DNA from 3 places in the Paenibacillus sp. EPM92 genome. Region 1 is predicted to be linked to each of the others. Evidence: riboswitches for the same ligand, from Rfam matches in the RefSeq annotation. Region 1 holds a riboswitch; each other region holds the start of a gene.
The links. Region 1 has a riboswitch for cyclic di-AMP ahead of JMF85_RS16205 (KamA family radical SAM protein). Riboswitches for the same ligand answer to the same signal wherever they lie in the genome.

Region 1 (3,450 bases):
AATTAATTAAGATCTTATCCTATTATCCTGTTTATATCAAGTTAGAATATAGCACAGCGATGCTTTATTACATGACTTATGTGGTTGTTCATCTAGCATGCGCTCGCGGCAGATCAGGGAGCTCATTCACCGAAATAACTTCATCGGTTTTCTTTTGGGGCTTCTGCCAATATTGATCGCTACCTGGCAGATCATCGAACCATGCCGCATCTTCAGGGCAATCCAACACCATGAACTTGCCGTATTCGTTATCCCGCGACTGGTGATATTTCAGATAGGCCTTTCCGTTATCAATAGCCAGAATTTCGATTTTGCCGGAGGTGTGACTCATGGATAGACGCACCCTTTTACCTAAGCCTGAAGTGCGCGCCTTGGCTTCTTCCACGATTCGGTACACTTGCTGCAGCGGCAGAACGAACTCGCGATTGCCGGCCACCGGACGATTGACGAAGAAATAATAGGGGGTTACGCCGGCCCATGACAGCTTATCCAGCAGCTCTGCCAATCGTTCGGGGTTATCGTTGATCCCTCTAAGAATAGGCGTCTGATTGACAACAATAGCGCCGGCTTGATGAAGAGCTTCAAAGCCTTTCTTGGCTTCGGCGGTAATCTCGCGAGGATGATTGATATGCGCCATCACATAAATCCGCTGGTTTACGCTTGAATGACGGCGGATGACTTCCAGCAATCGTTCGTCTTCATAAATCCGCATCGGATTAAAAACAGGTATTTTCGAACCGAGCCGTATAACTTTAACATGGTCGATTTCTCTTAACCGGCTCAGGATGCTTTCCAATTTGGCTGTTGCCAGAATCAAGCTATCTCCTCCGGTAAGCAGCACGTTGTTAATTTCCGGATGACTCGCAATGTAGGCTAGACCGGGATCCATATCTTTCGTCGCTTCATGAACGTCATTGCGAAAGAGTCGCTTCCGGAAACAATATCGGCAGTATGCACCGCATACTTCAGAAACCAGCAAGAGAGCCGTAGTCCGATATTTGTGCTGGCAGCCCGGCACTACGTAATTGGTATCCTCATCGGAGGCATCCCAGCGCCCATATTCGGATAACTCCCCTTCATTAGGGATGACCAGCTTTCGGATCGGATCTTCAGGATCGTCCCAATCAATCAGGTTCAAATAATAGTCGTTCACCCGAAATACAAACTTATCTGTAATCGGTTTAAGCTTCTTTCTTTCATCCTCAGGAATTTCCAGTATCTTATCAATATCCGTTATATATTTCGGCTGTGTCATATTTGCTCCTCCTACTACGAGTTTTTTCAAACCACAGACCTGATCTGTTCCCTCCTTTTCCTGGAATAAACGATTTGTGCTTTCTTTTAACAAGTAAAACAAAAAGACCCGATTCGAGACGAACGATATCGCAGCATGGCGATAACCGATCGTCATTCGAAGGGTCTTCAAACAAACAAAAAGACCCTGATCTCGGGTCAATAGATGCAGGTTAATGCATGTAGAAACTTGACCCATCTCCTGCTGACGAGGTTAGCTGCCGGGCTCGGGAAAGATGGTTCCCTACATCGTTACATGATTCGCCCCAATTACATTGGTTCCCCCGCTTTCCGATTCGAAAACCGGAAATTAAGCGTACGTTTATGATATACAAACATTTTTGAGAAGTCAAGGAAATATGTTTATCTGGTTTCCCGATGTAAGGTGTGTCTTTGGAGACGCGGACAATATTTGCGCATTTCCAATCGTCCGGTTTGATTCTTTTTGTTTTTTGTCGTCGTATAGTTACGATCTCCCGTTTCCGTGCAAGCCAATGTTACGATTACCCTCATCCTGTTCACCTCCTCTACAGTTGCCAATTACCTTGATTGCTCGTCCTCAAGCTCAGCGAATATTTCCGCGCATCGTTGCATCAGCAAGCAGAAAGAACGGTTGTGTCCGATAAAAAATGAAGAAAGATCGTACCGGTTCCGGCGCGGCTCCCATGTTACAAGCAGACGGTGTCTCATCCGTGTCAGGGCCAGCTGTACGAATCGATCCGCTGTCGCCGAGCCGGTGATGGTTATATACGCATAGAGCGAATGATCTTCAGGTTCATCCAATAAACTTACGCCCGCGCAAGAAAATTCCGTCTGGATGCGCGTCCGCTTAAGGAGGGTAAGAGCCATAAGCAGTTCGGCATCGACCGGGGTGTTCCCCAAAATAACGGTTTGTTTGGGACGCTTTCTTGGCTTCGCCCGCTGCACCCAACAGGCCAATTCCTGTTCCCGGCGTTGCCATTGTGTCTGGGAGTGATGACTAATGATCGTCTCATCATCGTTTTGTGTGCTCTTCTTCAATATCACACCCCCCCATGTAAACCGCTATAAACCCAGCACGCAGGGTTAGGGCACAATTCCCTGACCGGATGTTAGCATTTTTGTCACTACAACTTGGACCGGGGCCGTTCACGACAATAATATTTGTAATTTTTACGATTACTTCACATCATACCTTAACCTTAACGGCCAGTCAACTGCGAAGCTTGAAGTTTTTACCTCGCCGACGAGTTTAGGCTGATTTTGCCAGCTCCATAGATCCTCTCGGTCTTCCGGTAACTTCGCAACGGTTATGCAGGCGGGTCTTCTCCTGCACAACAAAAAGAAGTCTTTCCAAGATCGAAAGACTCCCCGTCAGCAAGGCATTTTAAGATATTGCCTTGCTTGCTCTTTTACATTCGCTACTTTTGCAGGTGTGATAGGTGCCCATGAAGTCGAGACGATGATCCGTTACTTTAAAGCCATATTCTTGTTGAAGTCGATTCTCCAATTCAAGCAGCCAATCGTCTTTGATTTCCTTGAGCGCCCCGCATACCGTGCAAATCAAATGATGGTGCATATGCGTATGTTCTTCGCTGCGGAGGTCGAAGCGGGCAACCCCGTCTCCGAAGTTCATCTTCTCCACGATATGAAGCTCGGCCAGCAGCTCCAACGTCCGGTATACAGTAGCCAGGCCGATATCGGGATATTTGTCTTTCACGAGCATATACACATCCTCGGCGCTCAGATGTTCCTGCTCATTCTCCAATAAAACCCGAACCGTCGCTTCGCGCTGGGGGGTTAATTTATAGTTGCTGCTCCTCAACTGCCGATTGATTTTGTCGAGTTGTTCCAATACCATCATGGATGCACTCTCCTTTAGTCTCGACGCGCGTAAATTTTTTTATTGTCCGCGAAATGAATCTCACTATTTATAATTATTCTAATCTTATCGCAATTCTAAGTAAGAAGCAATGGAATTGATTATTCAATTGTCCGCATGAGGCGGAAGATGACAAACACATCGGTCGAACATCATCGCAGCGAGAGCCCCGATTCAGTCCGCTGCATCATCTACAATAATCCGTTGTTCGGTCATGGTAACTAATAATTGCTGGGATGCTCATCATATGTTATGATTTATTTAATAAAGACCAAGTGCTGCTAACACTTGGCCTC
Region 2 (8,924 bases), on a different contig from region 1:
GGCCAAGTCCGGCCGTGGCGGCGCAAGGCAGAAGCCGCTCATTCCGATCGTGCCGGATTCGGCCCCGAGCAAGCCGCGTTCGGATGAGGAGCGGGAGGCGCTGCGCCGGAAAGCGCAGCAGCTGGACGGACAAAGGTAGCGGCTGCCGGGGACTGAGTGAGAGAACCGGAGAAGAGAAACAGGTACTTCATGGGGGAGGTGCTTCGCGTTGGAATCGCTAGGGGAGCTGCTGCGCGGCTCGCAGGGCCGGCAGCTGTTGAAGCAAGCGGAAGAGAAGCTGCGCGAGGTTGCGGCCGATCCGCTGATCGTGAAGCTGCGGAGCAAGTATCCGCAGCTCGATAACCAGACGATCAAGCTGAATTTAAACAAGCTGCATCAATATGTGAAGGAATACAATAATTGTACGAATTGTCCGGGGCTTGACCGCTGCCCGAACGATCTCGAAGGCCATTACACGATGCTCCAGGTGGAGCCGGGGGATGACTGGACGCGCGTCTACGATCATAAGGTGGCGTGCAAGAAGTTTTTGGCGAAGTCGACGCAGGATGCGGTTCGCAGCCGGATCCGAAGCTTTTATGTGGATGAACGCGCGCTTTCCCAAGGGTATTCGTCGCTGGAGATTCTGGACAAGGATCCGCAGCGGGAGGAAGCGGTCGGGCAAGTGATGGATTATATTTTGAACGTGCGTACGAAAGGGCTGCCGCAGACGGGCTTGTACTTGGCCGGCCATTTCGGCACCGGGAAGACGTTCCTGATGTGTTACATGCTCTACGAGCTGGCGAAGGACGGCTATACCGGCGCAATTGTGTATATGCCGGATTTTGCCGAGGATTTGAAGTCGATGTTCCAGGACCCGCTGAAGCTGAAGGAGACGATCGACATCCTGAAAGAAACCGACCTGCTCGTGTTCGACGACATCGGCGCGGAAAATTTAAATCCGTGGCTGCGCGATCATGTGATGGGTGCGATTCTGAACTACCGGATGAACCGGAAGCCGACGTTCTTCACGTCGAATCACGATCTGGACGCGCTGGAGAAGCATTTCAGCTTTACGAGCAAGGACGGGGACGAGGAGTATAAGGGCCGGCGCATTATGGACCGGATTCGGCCTTTCGTCGATGTGGTGATGGTGAACGGGTATAACAAGCGGGGATCGAAATAAAGGAATAGGCAGGGAGTACGGGGCGCGGCAAGGACCGCACGCACAAACCCTTGTGCACGAGCCGCGCACAGACCGCGGACGGGCCTCGCGCACAAAAAAATACCTGCTGCCTCATCCGGCAGCAGGTATCGCCTTACCCAATCGTTACTTCGCAACCAGCGTGATGACTGTGGCTACGATCGCGATTAAAAACAAAACGCCGAAGAAAACCCCGAAGCCCAACGCGACATCGATCAAGTCATTGCGCTCTTCTTCATATACGTGCAATTCCGGATGTTTCGGATCGTTACTCATTTCAGTTCCTCCTTGTCGCTTCGTGCGGCCCGAAGAAGGGCTCTTCAGGAACGTCCGATCGCACACCGCGAGACTTATCGTAATTATATAGGCCTAGTATACCCAACTTCGCAGATGATTGTAAAGGATGCGAAAGTGACAATTATGCAAACTTTGGTTCGGTTGAAAAGTGAAAGCAATGTGGTATACTTTACATGTTGACATTATCCGCGAAAGGAGAATTCCCATCATGGCTATTGTAAATGTGACTGATCAATCCTTCACCGGTGAAGTGGAAGGATCCGGTACGGTTCTCGTAGATTTCTGGGCTCCCTGGTGCGGTCCTTGCAAAATGATCGCTCCGGTCCTGGAAGAGCTGGATAAAGAACTCGGCGACAACGTGAAGATCGCGAAGGTGAACGTGGACGACAATCCGGAATCCGCTTCGCGCTTTGGCGTTATGAGTATCCCGACCTTGATCGTCTTCAAAGACGGTCAACCGGTGGACAAGGTCGTCGGCTTCCAATCGAAAGACGCGTTGAAGAACGTATTGGGCCGCCATCAATAATTTGGCAGTCTGACGATGACGTGAGAAAAAGCTCTTTTTCTGCTATGCTGAAAAAGAGCTTTTTTTGTTCCCTGCGAAAGGAGAGAAGGGCATGTCGGACACGCATGGGGAATGGAATCCGCAGGACCGGAAGAAGACGCTGGAAGCGATCAAAACGAAGCTTTCGCTCGTTCCGGAGCTGCCGGGCTGTTACTTGATGAAGAACCGCGAAGGCACGATCATTTATGTCGGCAAAGCGAAAATATTGCGCAACCGGCTGAGGACTTATTTTACGGGCAGTCATACGGCGAAGACGCAGCTGCTGGTGAGCGAAATCGTCGATTTCGAATATATCGTGACCGCCAGCAACATGGAAGCGCTCATCCTGGAGTGCAATCTGATCAAGAAGTACGTCCCGAGGTACAATGTACTCCTGAAGGACGATAAATCTTTTCCCTATATAAAAATTACGCATGAGCGGCATCCGAAGCTCGAAGTGACGCGGCGGGTGCATAAGGACAAGGCGAAATATTTCGGCCCCTATCCGAATGCGTACGCCGCTCAGGAAACGAAGAAGCTGCTGGACCGGTTGTACCCGCTGCGCAAGTGCAATACGCTGCCGGATAAGGTATGCCTGTACTACCACTTGGGCCAGTGTATCGCGCCCTGTGAGTTCGAGGTCGAGCAGGAGACGTACGATAAGATGGTCGGGGAGATCGCGCGCTTTTTGAACGGCGGCCACGACGAGATCAAGGAGGACCTGAAGCGCAAAATGCAGGAAGCGGCCGAGGAGCTGAACTTCGAACGGGCCAAGGAGCTGCGGGATCAAATTGTGCACATCGACGCCGTCATGGAGAAGCAGAAGATTACGACGAACGATAAGATGGACCGCGACGTATTCGGCTTTGCCGTCGACAAAGGGTGGATGTGTGTCCAGATTCTATATATGCGCCAAGGGAAGCTTATCGAGCGGCATGCGACGATGTTCCCTTACTATGGCGAAGCGTATGACGATTTCACCTCGTTCGTGACCCAGTATTACAGCGATAACCCGGCGCTGCCGAAGGAAATTTTCCTGCCGCCGAATCCGGCGGAGGAACGTCCGGCCGCTGTGGAGACGCCTTCGGCGGGCGCAGACGCGGAGCAGGGAACGCCTGTGCCGGAGGAGACGGCCGCGGCCGAGACGAAATCTGACGTCAAGGATGCGCTCGAAAGCTGGCTGAAGGTGCGGGTGCACATGCCCCGCCGCGGCTTGAAGAAGAACATGGTTGAGATGGCGAGCGACAACGCGCGCGTGGCGCTTGAAGAGAAGTTTAAGCTGATCGAACGGGATGCCGAGCGGACGATCAAGGCCGTTGAAAATTTGGGCCAATACCTCGGTACGGGCACGATCCATCGCATCGAAGCGTTCGACAACTCGAACATCCAGGGAAGCGACCCGGTGTCGGCGATGGTCGTGTTCACGGACGGCAAGCCGGACCGCAAGGAATACCGCAAGTACAAAATCAAGACGGTGCAGGGACCGGACGATTACGAGACGATGCGTGAGGTCGTCAGACGCCGCTACGAGCGTGTGTTGAAGGAAGGACTGAAGATGCCCGACCTGATCGTCATCGACGGCGGCAGGGGCCATCTGGCGGCTGCAGTGGACGTGCTCGAGAACGAGCTCGGTTTGCATTTGCCGGTATGCGGTCTGGTCAAAGACGCCAAGCACAAGACGGCCCAGCTGTTAATGGGCGATCCGCCCGAAGTGGTGCCATTGCCGCGCGACAGCCAGGAATTTTATTTGCTGCAGCGCATCCAGGACGAGGTGCATCGCTTCGCCATCACGTTCCACCGCGAGACGCGCGCCAAGTCGATGACCGTATCGACGCTCGATTCGATCACGGGCATCGGCGAGAAGCGGCGCAAGGCGCTCTTGAAGCACTTCGGCTCGTTGAAAAAAATAAAAGAGGCTCAAGTCGAAGACTTCAAGCCTCTCGGTATCGGGGAAAAGCTGGCGCAGCACATTCTCGCTTCCTTGAACGGCCCCGCCGAAGGAGCCGAAGCCGGGCCCGGCGCAAGCGATAGCGCCGACCCGATTACGGATGGCGCAGCGGCGGATTCGACGGGGATCGAGGCTTGAAGCGCCCGTGCAGCCTGTGCAGCAGCCAACCGACGACAGCCGGCGCGAAGAAGTACGCGAGGCCGACGGCGGCTTGCCTGTCGTCGCCGCTGTACATCAGCGAGAAGCCCATCAGGATGCTGTCCATCGCCGCGTGGGCGAACAGGGCGGTCAGGAAGCCGTACCGCAAGTACGCGTAACCGAACACGATGCCGATGACCGACACCTCTACAAGCCGGGTGTACACCGGGTATACCGGGTACTGGGTGTGACTCATCGCCCAGATGACGCTAGGCACAAGCACCGCCACGAAAGGACGGCGTGTCAGCTTCAGCATAAGCGACACGCCGAGCACCCGGTAGACGGCTTCCTCGGAGATGGCTGCAGACCAGGCCAGCAGCGGAAACCATTCGGGGTGCAGCATATTGTACACCGAATCGGTCGGGTCGTTCACGGCCCAGACGTCGAACAGCTCGGTGGCGGCGAAGAACAACGCCTGCTGGATGCCGAGAATGAACAGGGCGATCACATATCCGCTGCTCATCGCCTGCTTCACTTGCCCGGCGAAGTCCGCATCACGCCATACGGCCCACGGGCGTTCGCCCCGGTCAAGCGTCAGCCGGCTTCCGGCAACCAAGGCGAAGTAAGAGGACAACGCCATCAGCGCCACATAGATGTTGCTGATCCACAAGTACAACACCGCATCCGGCTCCGAAGGACCGCTGCCGTGCATCGTACGGAAGGCGGGCATCAGATTGTAGTTATTGCTCACATAGATCGCCAGGAACACGATCGACAGCAGCGCGCCGCGCGCGAAGTCGATCTGTTTGCGCTGCCGTACGACGAGGATCAAGGCGGCGAGCGCCATCAGCAGCGATGCGAACAAGCTGATCCGCGTCATCAGAGCGGACCGCTCGTCCTGCATCTGCTGCCAGAGTGTGAAGCTTTCCGGCGGCGGGAATGCCGGGCGGAACGACACCGCTTGCCCGTTCGCCGTCTGCACGTGCAGCTCCAGCGGGGCTTCGCCGATCCGCTCCGTCTTGCTGACGAATACGAATTCGCCGGGCGGGCGTTTGTCCGCAGCGCTGCCAGCCAGTGTGAACGCAGCCGGATCGAAGCCCATATCGCGGACGGCGCTTACGGCGATCGAGGACGCATCCGTTTCCGCCGCCGGCCGCGCTTCGGTTTTGGCCGTCGGCGCTTTCGAAGCGCTATAGCTGATCACCTGACGGTTGTTGAAGTTGACCCCGATGTAATAGGTGGCTTGCCCATCGCGGATTTCCACTTCGTAATAATCGATTGGATAACGCTTCTCGAACCGATTTCGATACTCTTCCTCCAAGCCTTCCTTCTGGATGTACCCGCTGCGAACCGTGTTCGATTGAAACAACGTATCCGCCGTGCGGCCGGGCGAGAGCCCGAATTTGTGATCGGCGAAGGCGATCGCGAGGTCGGCCGCTTCCGCTTTACTAATGGCAGGCGCCGCCTGCGCTTCCCCGTCAAGATCGTTGTGGTCCTGAAACAGCGGGGCGAGATAAGATAGCCCGAAGTACAGCAGAAGACCGATGACCGCCAGCCATAAGGGGGGACGAGAACCTTTGTTGGGCATGACACACTCCTTATCCGGTAAATCGTAACAGCTTATCTTAATCGTATTCTCCGTTATGGTCATCCATGCTAATAGGGTAATCTCATGATATCACGAGAAACCGCCGGAAAAAACAAGCAAGGAGAAGACTTCACCGTTTGAGAGCGCTGTCATGTATCGTAATGTTCCGAAAATCCTTCCTTTTCCGCCAAATAGAGCTTTGTACTTCGTTCCAAAGAACCTTATAATTCATATCAATTGAATAAGAAGCCGAATTTCTTCAAGAAAACGGGGGAACCATGAATCATAGGGGTGAATTCCGTGCAGGGCCGGGTAACGGGCCGCATGGATAGGGGGCCTGTATACCCGAATCCGTCAGCTAACCTCGTAGGCTTGTGTTACAGGAACCTTGGATGGCACTGGGTTTCCCGTGTCTTTTTTTTGTTGTTCATAAAAAGTTGAGAAGGTGCAGGTTCAGGATGAAATCCAAATCGAAAAAAATCGAGCTTACCCCGCCGCAAATTTTGGTCATCGGGTTCGCCTTGATCATACTGGCGGGCGCCGGCTTGTTAACGCTCCCGGTGTCAGCGGCGTCCGGGGTGCCGACGCCTTTCCTGGACGCGTTGTTCACGGCGACCTCGGCGACCTGTGTGACCGGTCTGGTCGTAGTCGATACAGGCACTCATTGGTCTTTATTCGGCAAGATTGTCATTATTTCGTTGATTCAGGTCGGCGGTCTCGGGTTCATGACCATGGCCACCCTGTTCGCCTTCGCCTTGAAGAAGCGGCTTTCGCTGAAAGAACGGCTCATTCTTCAAGAAGCGATGAATCAGGGCAGCATGGAAGGCATCGTGCGCTTAATCCGTAAAGTTCTGGTGTACTCGTTGACGATCGAGTTCACAGCGGCTGTCATCTTCGCCATCCGGTGGTCGTTCGATTTAGGTCCGGTGCGTGCGCTGGGGTATGGGGTGTTTCATGCGATCTCGTTCTTTAACAACGCCGGGTTCGATCTGTTCGGTCCGATTACCGGCCGGTTCTCCGGCATTACGGCTTACGCGGACGATTATGTGATCAATATCGTCTCCATGGCGTTGATTATATTAGGAGGGATCGGGTTTGTCGTCCTGTCCGACTTGATGGAGTACAAGCAGCGCCGCCGGCTGTCGCTCCATTCCAAGGTCGTGTTGAGCGCGAGCGGCATTCTGATCCTGGTCGGGGCCATCGTCATCTTCATCTTTGAATTTACGAATCCGAAGACGCTTGCCACGCTTAACTGGAACGGTAAAATACTGGCTTCGTTCTTTCAATCGGTCTCCCCTCGAACGGCCGGCGCGAACAGCATCGACATCGCGGGCATGAGGCAGGCGTCGCAGTTTTTCATTATTGTTCTCATGTTCATCGGGGCGTCCCCGGGATCGACGGGCGGCGGGATCAAGACGACGACGTTCACGACGCTGATCGGGGCGATTATCGCGATGATCCGGGGGAAAGAGGATATCGTGCTGTTCCATAACCGGCTCGGCAAAGACCGGATTCTTAAAGCGATTACGTTAACCATGATCGCCTTGTTCTGGGTCATCTTCGTCACCATGCTGCTGTCCACGACGGAAGATCACAATTTCCTGATGATTTTGTTCGAAGCGACGTCGGCTTTCGGCACGGTCGGACTGACGATGGGGCTCACGCCCGATTTGACCACGTTCGGCAAGTTGATGATCGCCCTTACGATGTTTATCGGCCGGCTCGGTCCGTTGACGCTCGCGTATGCGCTCGGTCCGAAGGCAGAGAAAGAGCTGTTCAGATACCCGGAAGGGAAAATTACGATTGGATAGGGAGAGGCATTCGATGAAACGCAGTCAGTACGCGGTAATCGGACTCGGCCGTTTCGGCTCGAGTCTGGCAAAGGAGCTCATACAGCTCGGTTATGAAGTAATGGGGATCGATATGGACGAGGAAGCGGTAGAAGAAATGAGCGAAGAGCTCACGCACGTCGTCGTTGCGGATTCGACGGACGAAGATGTCATTCGTTCGCTTGGGATCCGGAATTTTGATTGCGTGATCGTAGCGATCGGCAACGATATTCAAGCCAGCATCCTGACGACGATCCTCTTGAAGGATATCGGGGTGAAGATGGTTGTGGCCAAGGCGTTGTCCGAGCTGCACGGGAAGGTGCTGCATAAGATCGGCGTCGACCGGGTCATTTTCCCGGAACGGGATATGGGCATTCGCGTCGCGCATCAGCTGGTTTCCCCGAATCTGCTCGATTATATCGAGCTGTCGAAGGAGTACACGATCGCCGAGCTGGCCGTTCCGAAGTGTTTGGACGGTCTGTCGTTGAAGGAGCTTGATACCCGGGCTCGTTATGGCTGCAGCGTCGTCGCTATCAATAAGAAGCATGGCGACGTGATCATCGCGCCGACGGCTACCGATACCGTAGACGAGAAGGACGTCATGGTCATCATTGGCACGAACGAACAGATCGAGCATTTCGAGAACGCCTTGGCTCGTTAATGCGTTAATAGACGATCGTTGGGTTTATATAGGAAGGAGCCACGGAGAGTTGGAGAATGCCGTACTTATCGAGCATGTCATCTTTTTAATCGTTTCCGTCTTATTTCTGGGCATGATTTTCGGAAAAGCGGCGAATTGGCTGAAACTGCCGGACGTCGCTCTCTTTTTGGCCGCAGGCATGATCGTCGGTCAAGGGCTGCACCTGATTCACGAGCCGAGCAGCTCGTTCACGAATCAATTCATCTTAACCGTCGGTTCCGCGCTCATCTTATTCGACGGGGGGCGCAACATCCGGCTGTCGGGCCTTCGCCAGGTATGGGTCACCCTTACCTTGCTAAGCGTGCCGGGCGTGCTGATTACGTGCGCGGTCGTCGCTTTCGCCGCCCATTACCTGCTGGGGATCCCGTTCATGTATGCGGTGCTGCTTGGGGCGATTATTTCGTCGACCGACCCGGCGACGCTGATCCCCGTCTTCAAGCAAGTGAAGATCCGGAGCAAAGTACGGGAAACGGTGGAAAGCGAATCCGCCTTCAACGACGCAACCGGCTCGATCCTCACCTTCTCGGTGCTCGGCGCGATTACGGGCGGACAGGCGATATCGCTCTCCTCAAGCGTGCTCGAGTTTCTGCAAACGGCGCTCGGCGGCATCGCGGTCGGCATCGGTGTCGGGTTCGGGCTGGCGTTCATCACGGCGCACCTGAGGCTCGGATGGCTGCGCGATTACACCACGATCGCCCTC
Region 3 (8,924 bases), on a different contig from region 1:
CCATCCTCGGCCAATTCGCTAAATATTTAGTCGAAGGTTACGGGCTGTGGGACGGCAAAGAGCTGCTCACGCTCGCCAAGCTGCTCGATAAAGGCAAAAATTTGGCCATTCTCGAAGTGGAAAACAACATGATGCGGAAGGATAATCCGTTTCTGTACTACTTCGAACAAAAGCAGCGGCAGTATCAAATACTCGAACGCATGCTGACGCTCGTCTCGATGCTGGACACCACCCTCGAGCAAGGCGTGCGCATCGGACGCTTGATCGACGAGCTCGGCCGTGACCTTCAAGCGGGGCGAGACCTCGCCTCGTACCATGAGAAGCTGAGAGCGATCCGCGAATACCACAAGCAGCTGCCTCTCCCGGTCACGCGCGCCGAGTTCGAGAACCGGGCAAACTTGTTCTCCTTAGCGAATGAGCTGGAGAAGTTCATTGAAACCATGTAATTCGCGCTCACAAAAGCCTTCTGCTTTGCACAGTCCGGACGGGATGCGCGAAGAGAAGGCTATTTGGCTGGGCTGAACGACTACTTCGCTGCAGAAGCAGCTGTCGCACTTTGTACCTAATCATAACAAATCTTATTGTCGAAAGATAGCTAAAAGTACCTGAGATTCGCCTTCATATCAAGGATTCCGGCTGTGCCCTAAATAAATAAACGCAGTGCGAACATGCTCAGAATGCCAATGAGGACCGTCCCCAGCAGGCTGCGTGTGATCATGGCTGCCGTAAAAGTAAGCAAGGCGGCTACTAACTCCGCTTTATTTATAAAAAACGAAGCCTCCCCTTGCGGTGCGAACAGTTCCTGTCCAATCAACGCAGCCATAATAGCAATCGGAACATGCTTCAACCACTGCAATGCCCAGCTTGGCAATTGAATACGGCTAAGCGCTACAAGGGGAAGAATTCTCGGAATGAAGGTTACAATAGCCGCTCCGATAATAATGAATACGATGTGCCATCTTATTTCCATTTATCCATCACCAATCCTATGGTTGAAGCTAGAACGGTAGCCACGATAACACCTAAGCTTCCGGATGAAATCATGCTCATTCCCACGATAATGAAGATCGCGCTGATTGCGACAACAACGTCTTTCATGATTTGACCGCGGCTTGCCATTTGCAGTACAAGAAGTCCTATAAACATCGCCGGCAAAGCAAAATCAAGACCATACCTCTCCGGATTTGTAATCCATTGTCCAAAATACGCGCCGGCCATATTCGCGACAAACCAGTTCAAGTATGCTGTCACGTTAAGACCGTGCATCCATCTTTCACTGATCCGCTCCTTGCCGGCTGCCCGGGTTAATGCCACTCCGAACGTCTCATCGGTTAGCAGGGAACCTATCCCAATATTTTTCATCGGAGAGAGATGTCGAAAATAAGGCGATAAGGCCGCGCTTAGCAAAATATGGCGGAGATTCACAAAAAAAATCGTAAAGATCATGGCGGTAACGGAATAACTGGCCGTGATCATCCCGGCAAAAATAAATTGTGCGGAACCCGCATAAAGCAGCAAGGACAGAAGAGCGATTTCCGCTAAGCTTAAGCCTGCGGTCTTCTCCACGACGCCTGCGGCGAACCCGATGCTTAAGTACCCGAGCAAAGTAGGAATACAATCCTTTACCCCCTGTATGAACGTATCGTCCTTGGGGGCAGCTGTCGTGTTTGTTTGCATGTGATCTGCTCCATCATCTCATCAGTTTTCAATGCCATATTCTATTAATTATATCATTTTCGCACTCGCCAACCAAAGAGTCCTCCTCATGCGCCCGCAAATTTTCTCCCGATTGACCAGACCTATGATGTTTTTCTCTATTTTTTTTGATATGATTATAGAATGTGTAATTTGTCAGACTAGAAAGCAGGTGTCTAGGAATATGCTTCTGAAGTATGACTCTAGCGGACATTACGTGCGTTCCCGGATGAAGACCGTGTGGTTAATCCTGGGGATATTGCTGGTCGCCGCAAATCTTCGGGCCGCCATCACAGGATTAGGCCCCTTGGTAGATGCGATTCGTTTAGAGACTCATTTATCGAATACGGTAACCGGCATGCTAACCGCTTTGCCGTTACTGGCCTTTGCCGCGCTCTCCCCGGTTGCCCCTAAAATTTCACGCAAAATCGGGATGGAAATGACGCTTTTCCTAAGCATGATCGTGCTAATTGTCGGGATTCTTCTAAGGTCCTATGCTTCGGTCGTCACGCTATTCATGGGTACAATCATCATCGGTCTTGCCATTGCGATCGGAAACGTGCTGCTGCCGGGCCTTGTTAAACGGGATTTTCCCGAGCATGTAGGATTCATGACCGGTGCGTACTCGGTTTCGATGAACGTCTTTGGCGCACTGGCTTCGGGTATCAGCGTCCCCCTTTCGGTGGGGGCAGGACTTGGCTGGCGGGGGTCTCTCGCAAGCTGGGCTGTCTTAGGCGGATTGGCCGCGCTCTTCTGGCTGCCGCAGCTTCGTTCCCGCCAGGCAGCGTCAACTGCGGGCGGCGGCGGCTCCATCTGGCGCTCCTCCCTGGCATGGCAGGTCACCTTGTTCATGGGCTTGCAGTCGTGGCTTTTTTACATTAATGCGGCATGGCTGCCCGAAATTCTGCATAGCCGGGGGATGAGCGTCTCAGCCGCCGGATGGATGCTATCCGCCATGCAGTTTGTAAGCCTGCCGGTTTCATTCATCGTTCCGATTCTCGCCGGGCGCAGTTCCAACCAAAGAGGCATTGTAATCGTAACGGTGCTCTTTCACCTTATTGGATACCTCGGATTGCTTAGCGGGAATACCTCGCTGATCTGGCTTTGGATTATTTGTATTGGGATTGCAGTAGGTTCAAGCATCAGTTTGGCGCTTGCTTTCTTCGGGCTTCGCACGCAGAATGCGCGTCAAGCCGCCGAGCTGTCGGGGATGGCGCAGTCCGTCGGATATTTGCTTGCCGCGTTCGGCCCCGTCCTGTTCGGGTTTCTTCATGACGTGACCAACACTTGGGCAATTCCGTTGTTAATCACTGTGGCGGCCAGTCTTCTGCTGCTGTCCGTGGGCCTCGGGGCCGGACGCAACGCGTATGTGACAGCCGGCAGCAAGAAAGAATCATCATGAGATCAAAGCTTTGTTGGAGCGGATTTACCCGATGATTTAACTGGAGCGTAATCTGAAGCAGGACCTTCGCAATTGCGGAGGTCCTGCTTCAGATTCGTGCGGGGCAGGGGGCCGCCGGCACAAAAATCTTCGCTTGATATTACGGATAAAAGGATTCGTTCTTCAACCAAGTTCCACCCTCATCGGTGCTCCGGTAAAACATCGTTGCCGACCGGAGCGCTCCCCGTGCCGCCTCTTCGACTGAAGCAAACCGATTGTCCGTTGAAACGTACGGGTTGGCATTATCCGCTCCTCTATAATAATGACTTAGTTCATAAAAGTAATGACCGGCTTCATTCTTCAGGATTTTAATTCCGACTTCTTTACCATCAATGCGAGCCTTTAAAGCCTGGACGACCTCGTGAACAGCTTCAATATCAGGATGAAGATTCGCCAGCTCAAATAAATTCAACATCAGGTGCCTCCATTCGTGGATTTTGGTCTGAACGCAGCAGCTCTAATTAATGCTTCAAATGAAAAGGTACAGTCGAAATCGTAACGTCTTTTCGATTTAATCAATAGGCACGAATTAATATACTGGATTGATTATGCAGAAAATTGTGCCACCAACTCCTTGTAATAAATTGCGGAATCATCACCGTTACATAATCCGTCTCGCTGGTTTTCCATTCAATTGTATCGATAAATTTAATTAAAGGTCTCAGTATGCTCCGATAACTGGATTTTAAAATAACAAGCCGAACGCCTGAATTCCACTCCTCCCATTTTTTCTCCATCTTCTGTGCATCATCGTCGTCAAAAGCAACATAAACGGCAATAATGTTCTCTGATATCGACTTGGCATACCCGATCGTATTTAAAACGACCCGATTAACCCCTGCCACCGGGACAACGATCACATTTCCTTTGGTCACTGGCGTCTCTGCTTTCGGATCAATCCGCAGTTCATTAGCCATATTCAGGTAATGCTTGTGGATACGAATAAAGAAATAGATAACAACCGGAAGGAAAAGGAATGTGATCCATACTTGTGAAAATTTTGTAATCAAAAAGATTAAGCAGATGGAGAACGTTGTGATCATTCCGATTGTATTGATTAAAAAGCTGATAGCCCAACCCTTCGGTTTCATTTTCCACCAGCGGCGCATCATTCCTGTTTGGGACAAGGTAAACGGAATAAACACGCCTAAAGCATACAAAGGAATCAGGCCTTCCGTATGTCCCTGAGCAATAACAATTAAAATAGCCGATAAAACACCGAGTACGATGATCCCGTTTGAAAACCCGAGTCGATCCCCTCTGGCGGTAAACATACGGGGCATAAATTTGTCTTTTGCCATCATGTAGGCAAGCAGCGGAAATGCGGCATAGGCTGTATTCGCAGCGAGAAATAAGATCAAAGCCGTAGAAGCTTGTATGGCATAATACATGGGCCCCCGGCCAAACGTGGAAGCGGCGATTTGGGAAACGACGGTTTCTTCAGGTCTCGGTGTAATGCCATAGGTATAGGCTAGAAAACTAATCCCCATAAATAAGCTGCCTAAAATAAGTCCCATCATCATCAGGGTTCTTGCCGCATTTTTCTCCGCCGGTGCCTTGAAGTTAGGTATTGCATTAGATACGGCCTCAACCCCGGTCAATGCGGAACAGCCGGAACTGAAAGCCTTAAGGAGTATAAATAAACTAATTCCCGAGATTGCCATATCATGAGTTTGGGGCGCTGCAGAAACACCGCCTGCAGCATATTTATATAACCCGCTCAGGATAAGAAGCACAATTAGAGTGACAAACAGGTAAACCGGATAAGCAAGGATAGAAGCCGATTCCGTGATTCCCCGTAAATTCATGATGGTCAAAAAAGCAATCATCACAATAGCAATGAGAACACGATGGTCGTGAAGGCCAGGGAAAGCGGATGTGATCGCATCGGTTCCAGCAGAAATACTAACAGCCACAGTTAAAATATAATCAACTAATAAGGATCCCCCTGCTAATAAACCGACAGGCACCCCCAGATTCTCCTTCGATACGATGTATGCCCCGCCCCCCGTCGGATAAGCATATATGGTTTGGCGATAGGAAAGAATTAAAATCGTTAATAACCCTAATACAGCAATGGAAATCGGAATGGAATACCATAATGCCACAAAACCTACTGTCATTAAAACCAGCAATATTTGTTCCGTGCCGTAAGCAACAGAAGACAGTGCATCCGATGATAATACGGCAAGAGCCTTAAATTTGCTCAACTTCTCTTCCGCGAGTTCTTCGGATTTCAAAGGACGACCGATTAAGAACCGTTTCAAAGCAGACATCATCTTGAATGCTTCCCCCTTTTGAAGCCGATTCTCTGCTTCATGATTTGGATATTTTACCCGATGTTGCTGTGTTTTTATCCACATTAAATATCAACTCCTAAAGTCACAAACGGTTGTACATCTTCAAATCCTAAAGAGACATAAAAAAAGAAGCCTGACAGAAGAGGACTCTTCTCGCGGCTTCCTGGGTACGGCAAAAAAACCGTATCTTTCGCACGACAAAATCGCCTCTCTTTTTACGCTTACGAGGTTAGCTGACGGATTCGGACGTAAGAGTCGCCCTATTCTAAGCAAATGTACAAATGTACGGGATTGCTTTAGAAATTCACCCCAAAGTAATAAGCGGTGTAACAACCTTGCCCATTACCGAATGGTTCCCCCGATCCCCTAAAGGACTCAGCGATAAAGACGCATTTCATTTTTGATATCCCGGTTTTTGGCAATAAAAAGCCACAGAGGCGCTTCCCCTGTGGTCACGTTAGACGATCACAGTTTCCCCATCTCCTCCACACAACGCTTACGAGGTTAGCTGACGGATTCGGGTGGTGAGAGTTGCACCCTACCTCGGACAAAAACACTACCGATGTTTGTGTCCAAGGATTCACCCCTTCAAACTTTGATTTTTGGCTCTCACACCAATAAGCAAAGCTCGAGTTTGGTTCCCCCGCTTTCCCAAAGGGAAATTAAGCGAATTAGAATTAGAAACGTTATTTTGTTTTCATGAGTTGTATCATACGCTTATTCAAAAAAGCTGTAAAACAGATGAAATCAAGATATTAGACATCGTTTTGATAAAACGACGCGTGATACCGCTTACATATCATGCGGTCTTTTATTTCATGCTTTTTACTCGATGAATCGCGTTTTTTCTTTTCCCCAACAACCAAAAAGCCTTCATCTCACGATCCCTCTTATAGAGGAAACGTAAAAAGAAGGCTTGATTAGGGGGGCGACAGCTAAGAAATCTGCACACCTTTTTTAAGTGATTTAAAGTCGATGTTCGAGTTTAAGAGCAACGGCAGTATCTTCATGCTGCTTACCATCGGAGCAAGACACTGTCGGCAAATCGGCTGACATTCAAAGGCAAAGTTGTCACGAATCCAACCCTTACAGTCTTCATTTTCACATGACCAAATCATCGTATTTTCCGTAGGGATATCCTCTAACAATTTTTTCCGAAAATACATGATGAACCCCTCCTTATGATCCAAAAGAAAAGCTGCCCTCCATATTTGTTAGGGCAGCTTGCTTTGGGTTTTACAGCTTTACAACATTTTCGGCTTGCGGACCGCGATTTCCTTGTACGACATTGAATTCAACACGTTGACCTTCATCTAACGATTTGAAACCATCGCCTGTGATTGCACTGAAATGCACGAACACGTCGTTGCCGCCTTCCACTTCGATAAAACCAAAACCTTTTTCAGCATTAAACCATTTCACTGTACCTGTTTGCATAATATGACCTCCAAATTTTTATTTAACATGTACTTTTTATTTTTGGAAACAAATAAAAAATTCACACATTGAAAAAGGTACCATCGCACAAATGATAACCCTTTGCAATATGTGAATCAAGGTTTCAAATATATGATTAAAGTAATCATACCACACTCAAACGCAAAGGGCAAGTTTTTCTCTCCTCCACAAACCAAAAAGCCCTCGTCTTACGATTCTCCGCAAAGAAGAACCGTAAAAAGAAGACTTTGTTAGGTCCATTGGATTTCCTCAGATCTGCAGCTCCCCAAGCTTAATCAGCTCGACAACCGCTTGCGAACGCCCTTTTACATTTAATTTCTGCATGACGTTGGAGATATGGTTGCGTACGGTTTTCTCACTGATAAACAGCTGCTGCGCGATATCTTTCGTCGTTTTGTCCTGCACCAGCAGTTCAAATACTTCGCGTTCGCGATTGGTGAGTAAAAATTTACTTTTGTGATCGCTGCCCTTCAAATGTCACCCCTCCTTGCCCGGGTTTTTGTATCAATACAAGGTCTAGGGATACAGTCAAATTCAGTTTATGAAGGGTCACGTATACTGGTGCGGCAACCGTCCAAAAATGGGCGAGACGATGAGGCATCGCAGCTATTGGCGGGGAATCCGCCAGGGTACGGTTTTCCGGCATACGGTTATGAATGCAGGCGGCATGTTATAAGGCTGATGAATAAAGACGAGTTGTTCCTGCACAGCCGAGCCTATATTCATAAACATGTCCATCCTCTCTGGTCTGTTACATCTTAAGATACCCAACATGGAATGGATCTACTGAAGTGCCGCTATGGATCAGGCTTGTCCGTTCGCTTGCGCTTTCACGACAGCCGTGCAATATTTGCAGCGAATCGCTTTCTTCGGGATCTCGGATAAACATTCCGGGCATTCCTGCAAGCCGGCTTTCGGATCGGGCTTTGCCTCCTCCTTCTTGCGCAGTCGGTTCAATTGCTTCACGGCAATGAAGATGACGAACGAAATGATCAGAAAATCAAGCATTGTGCTGATAAACAAGCCGTAGTTTAACGTCGGCGCCGACGCTTTCTTGGCATCTTCCAGCGTAGCGAAAGACCGGCCGTCCAGACTGATGAACAAGTCCTGGAATTTTACACGGCCCAGCAGCAGGCCGATCGGGGGCATAACCAAATCGTTGACGATGGACGTGACCACCTTGCCGAAGGCGCCGCCGACAATAACCCCGATCGCCAAATCAATCATATTGCCCTTCATGGCAAACTCTTTAAATTCTTTCCAGACCGTTGCTTTCATCTCGTTCAAACCTCCGTTTTTTTATTAGTTTATAACAACAAACAAGCTCCCGCAAAGTTTGTGCTTTGCTGGAGCTTGCTCTGGTTTGGTTATTTAGAGATAAACATCTGTGTGAACATTTTGCCGCACGGACCGCCGTCGACGATGCCGACGCCGATGTGCGTGAAATCGTTACTCAATATGTTGGCGCGGTGTCCGGACGAATTCATCAGCGCTTGGTGTGCCGCCTCTACCCCTTTGTTGCAGGCGATATTCTCGGCGGCGTTGCGGTAGCTGATGCCGAACTGCTTCATCATATCGAAGGGCGAGCCATACGTCGGGGACTGGTGGGAAAAATAATTTTTATCCACCATATCCTGACTTTTCAACTTCGCCACATGGGACAACTGCGGATCGACAGTCAACGCCGGTAAGCCGGCCTGGGTACGCGCCCCATTGACCAAGTCGATCATCTGCTGCTCCTCCGCGCTAAGCTTGTTGTCGCTTGGCGACTGCGGATTCGGAGCCGGAGCCGGGGTTGGCGTTGGCGTCGGAGCGGGCGCAGGCTTCTTCGGAATTTTCAAATTACCGTAAGCCCATAGGATCGATTGCAGCGTCTTATCGTCGACCGCCCCCGTTACCGGAAGGCCGTACGCCTTCTGGAACCTCTTGACCCCGTTCTCCGTGACGGGTCCGTAATAACCCGATATGGAGCCGGAGAAATAACCGAGCGACTTCAACATCCCTTGCACAGCGTAAACATCTGGTCCTTG

Region 2: it holds a riboswitch for cyclic di-AMP, as region 1 does, so the genes downstream of both, JMF85_RS09745 (TrkH family potassium uptake protein) here and JMF85_RS16205 (KamA family radical SAM protein) in region 1, are expected to answer to the same signal.
Region 3: it holds a riboswitch for cyclic di-AMP, as region 1 does, so the genes downstream of both, JMF85_RS10605 (APC family permease) here and JMF85_RS16205 (KamA family radical SAM protein) in region 1, are expected to answer to the same signal.

The regions. Positions count from the first base shown of each region.
Region 1 is NZ_BCPS01000069.1:36,640-40,089, reverse strand. It holds gene JMF85_RS16205 (KamA family radical SAM protein) at 89-1,255, opposite strand; cyclic di-AMP (ydaO/yuaA leader) riboswitch at 1,481-1,620, opposite strand; gene rpmG (50S ribosomal protein L33) at 1,657-1,806, opposite strand; gene JMF85_RS16195 (hypothetical protein) at 1,834-2,319, opposite strand; gene fur (ferric iron uptake transcriptional regulator) at 2,660-3,136, opposite strand.
Region 2 is NZ_BCPS01000051.1:2,873-11,796, forward strand. It holds gene JMF85_RS09715 (DnaD domain protein) at 1-139, shown strand, start outside; gene zapE (AFG1/ZapE family ATPase) at 209-1,162, shown strand; gene JMF85_RS09725 (YqzM family protein) at 1,307-1,456, opposite strand; gene trxA (thioredoxin) at 1,686-2,003, shown strand; gene uvrC (excinuclease ABC subunit UvrC) at 2,095-4,107, shown strand; gene JMF85_RS09740 (CPBP family intramembrane glutamic endopeptidase) at 4,064-5,695, opposite strand; cyclic di-AMP (ydaO/yuaA leader) riboswitch at 5,933-6,083, shown strand; gene JMF85_RS09745 (TrkH family potassium uptake protein) at 6,154-7,506, shown strand; gene JMF85_RS09750 (potassium channel family protein) at 7,520-8,185, shown strand; gene JMF85_RS09755 (cation:proton antiporter) at 8,235-8,924, shown strand, end outside.
Region 3 is NZ_BCPS01000054.1:74,300-83,223, reverse strand. It holds gene JMF85_RS10630 (aromatic acid exporter family protein) at 1-446, shown strand, start outside; gene JMF85_RS10625 (AzlD domain-containing protein) at 644-970, opposite strand; gene JMF85_RS10620 (AzlC family ABC transporter permease) at 961-1,677, opposite strand; gene JMF85_RS10615 (CynX/NimT family MFS transporter) at 1,880-3,097, shown strand; gene JMF85_RS10610 (hypothetical protein) at 3,237-3,551, opposite strand; gene JMF85_RS10605 (APC family permease) at 3,652-5,415, opposite strand; cyclic di-AMP (ydaO/yuaA leader) riboswitch at 5,639-5,827, opposite strand; cyclic di-AMP (ydaO/yuaA leader) riboswitch at 5,915-6,115, opposite strand; gene JMF85_RS10600 (cold-shock protein) at 6,372-6,602, opposite strand; gene JMF85_RS10595 (cold-shock protein) at 6,673-6,873, opposite strand; gene JMF85_RS10590 (helix-turn-helix domain-containing protein) at 7,144-7,368, opposite strand; gene mscL (large-conductance mechanosensitive channel protein MscL) at 7,699-8,172, opposite strand; gene JMF85_RS10580 (peptidoglycan-binding protein) at 8,262-8,924, opposite strand, start outside.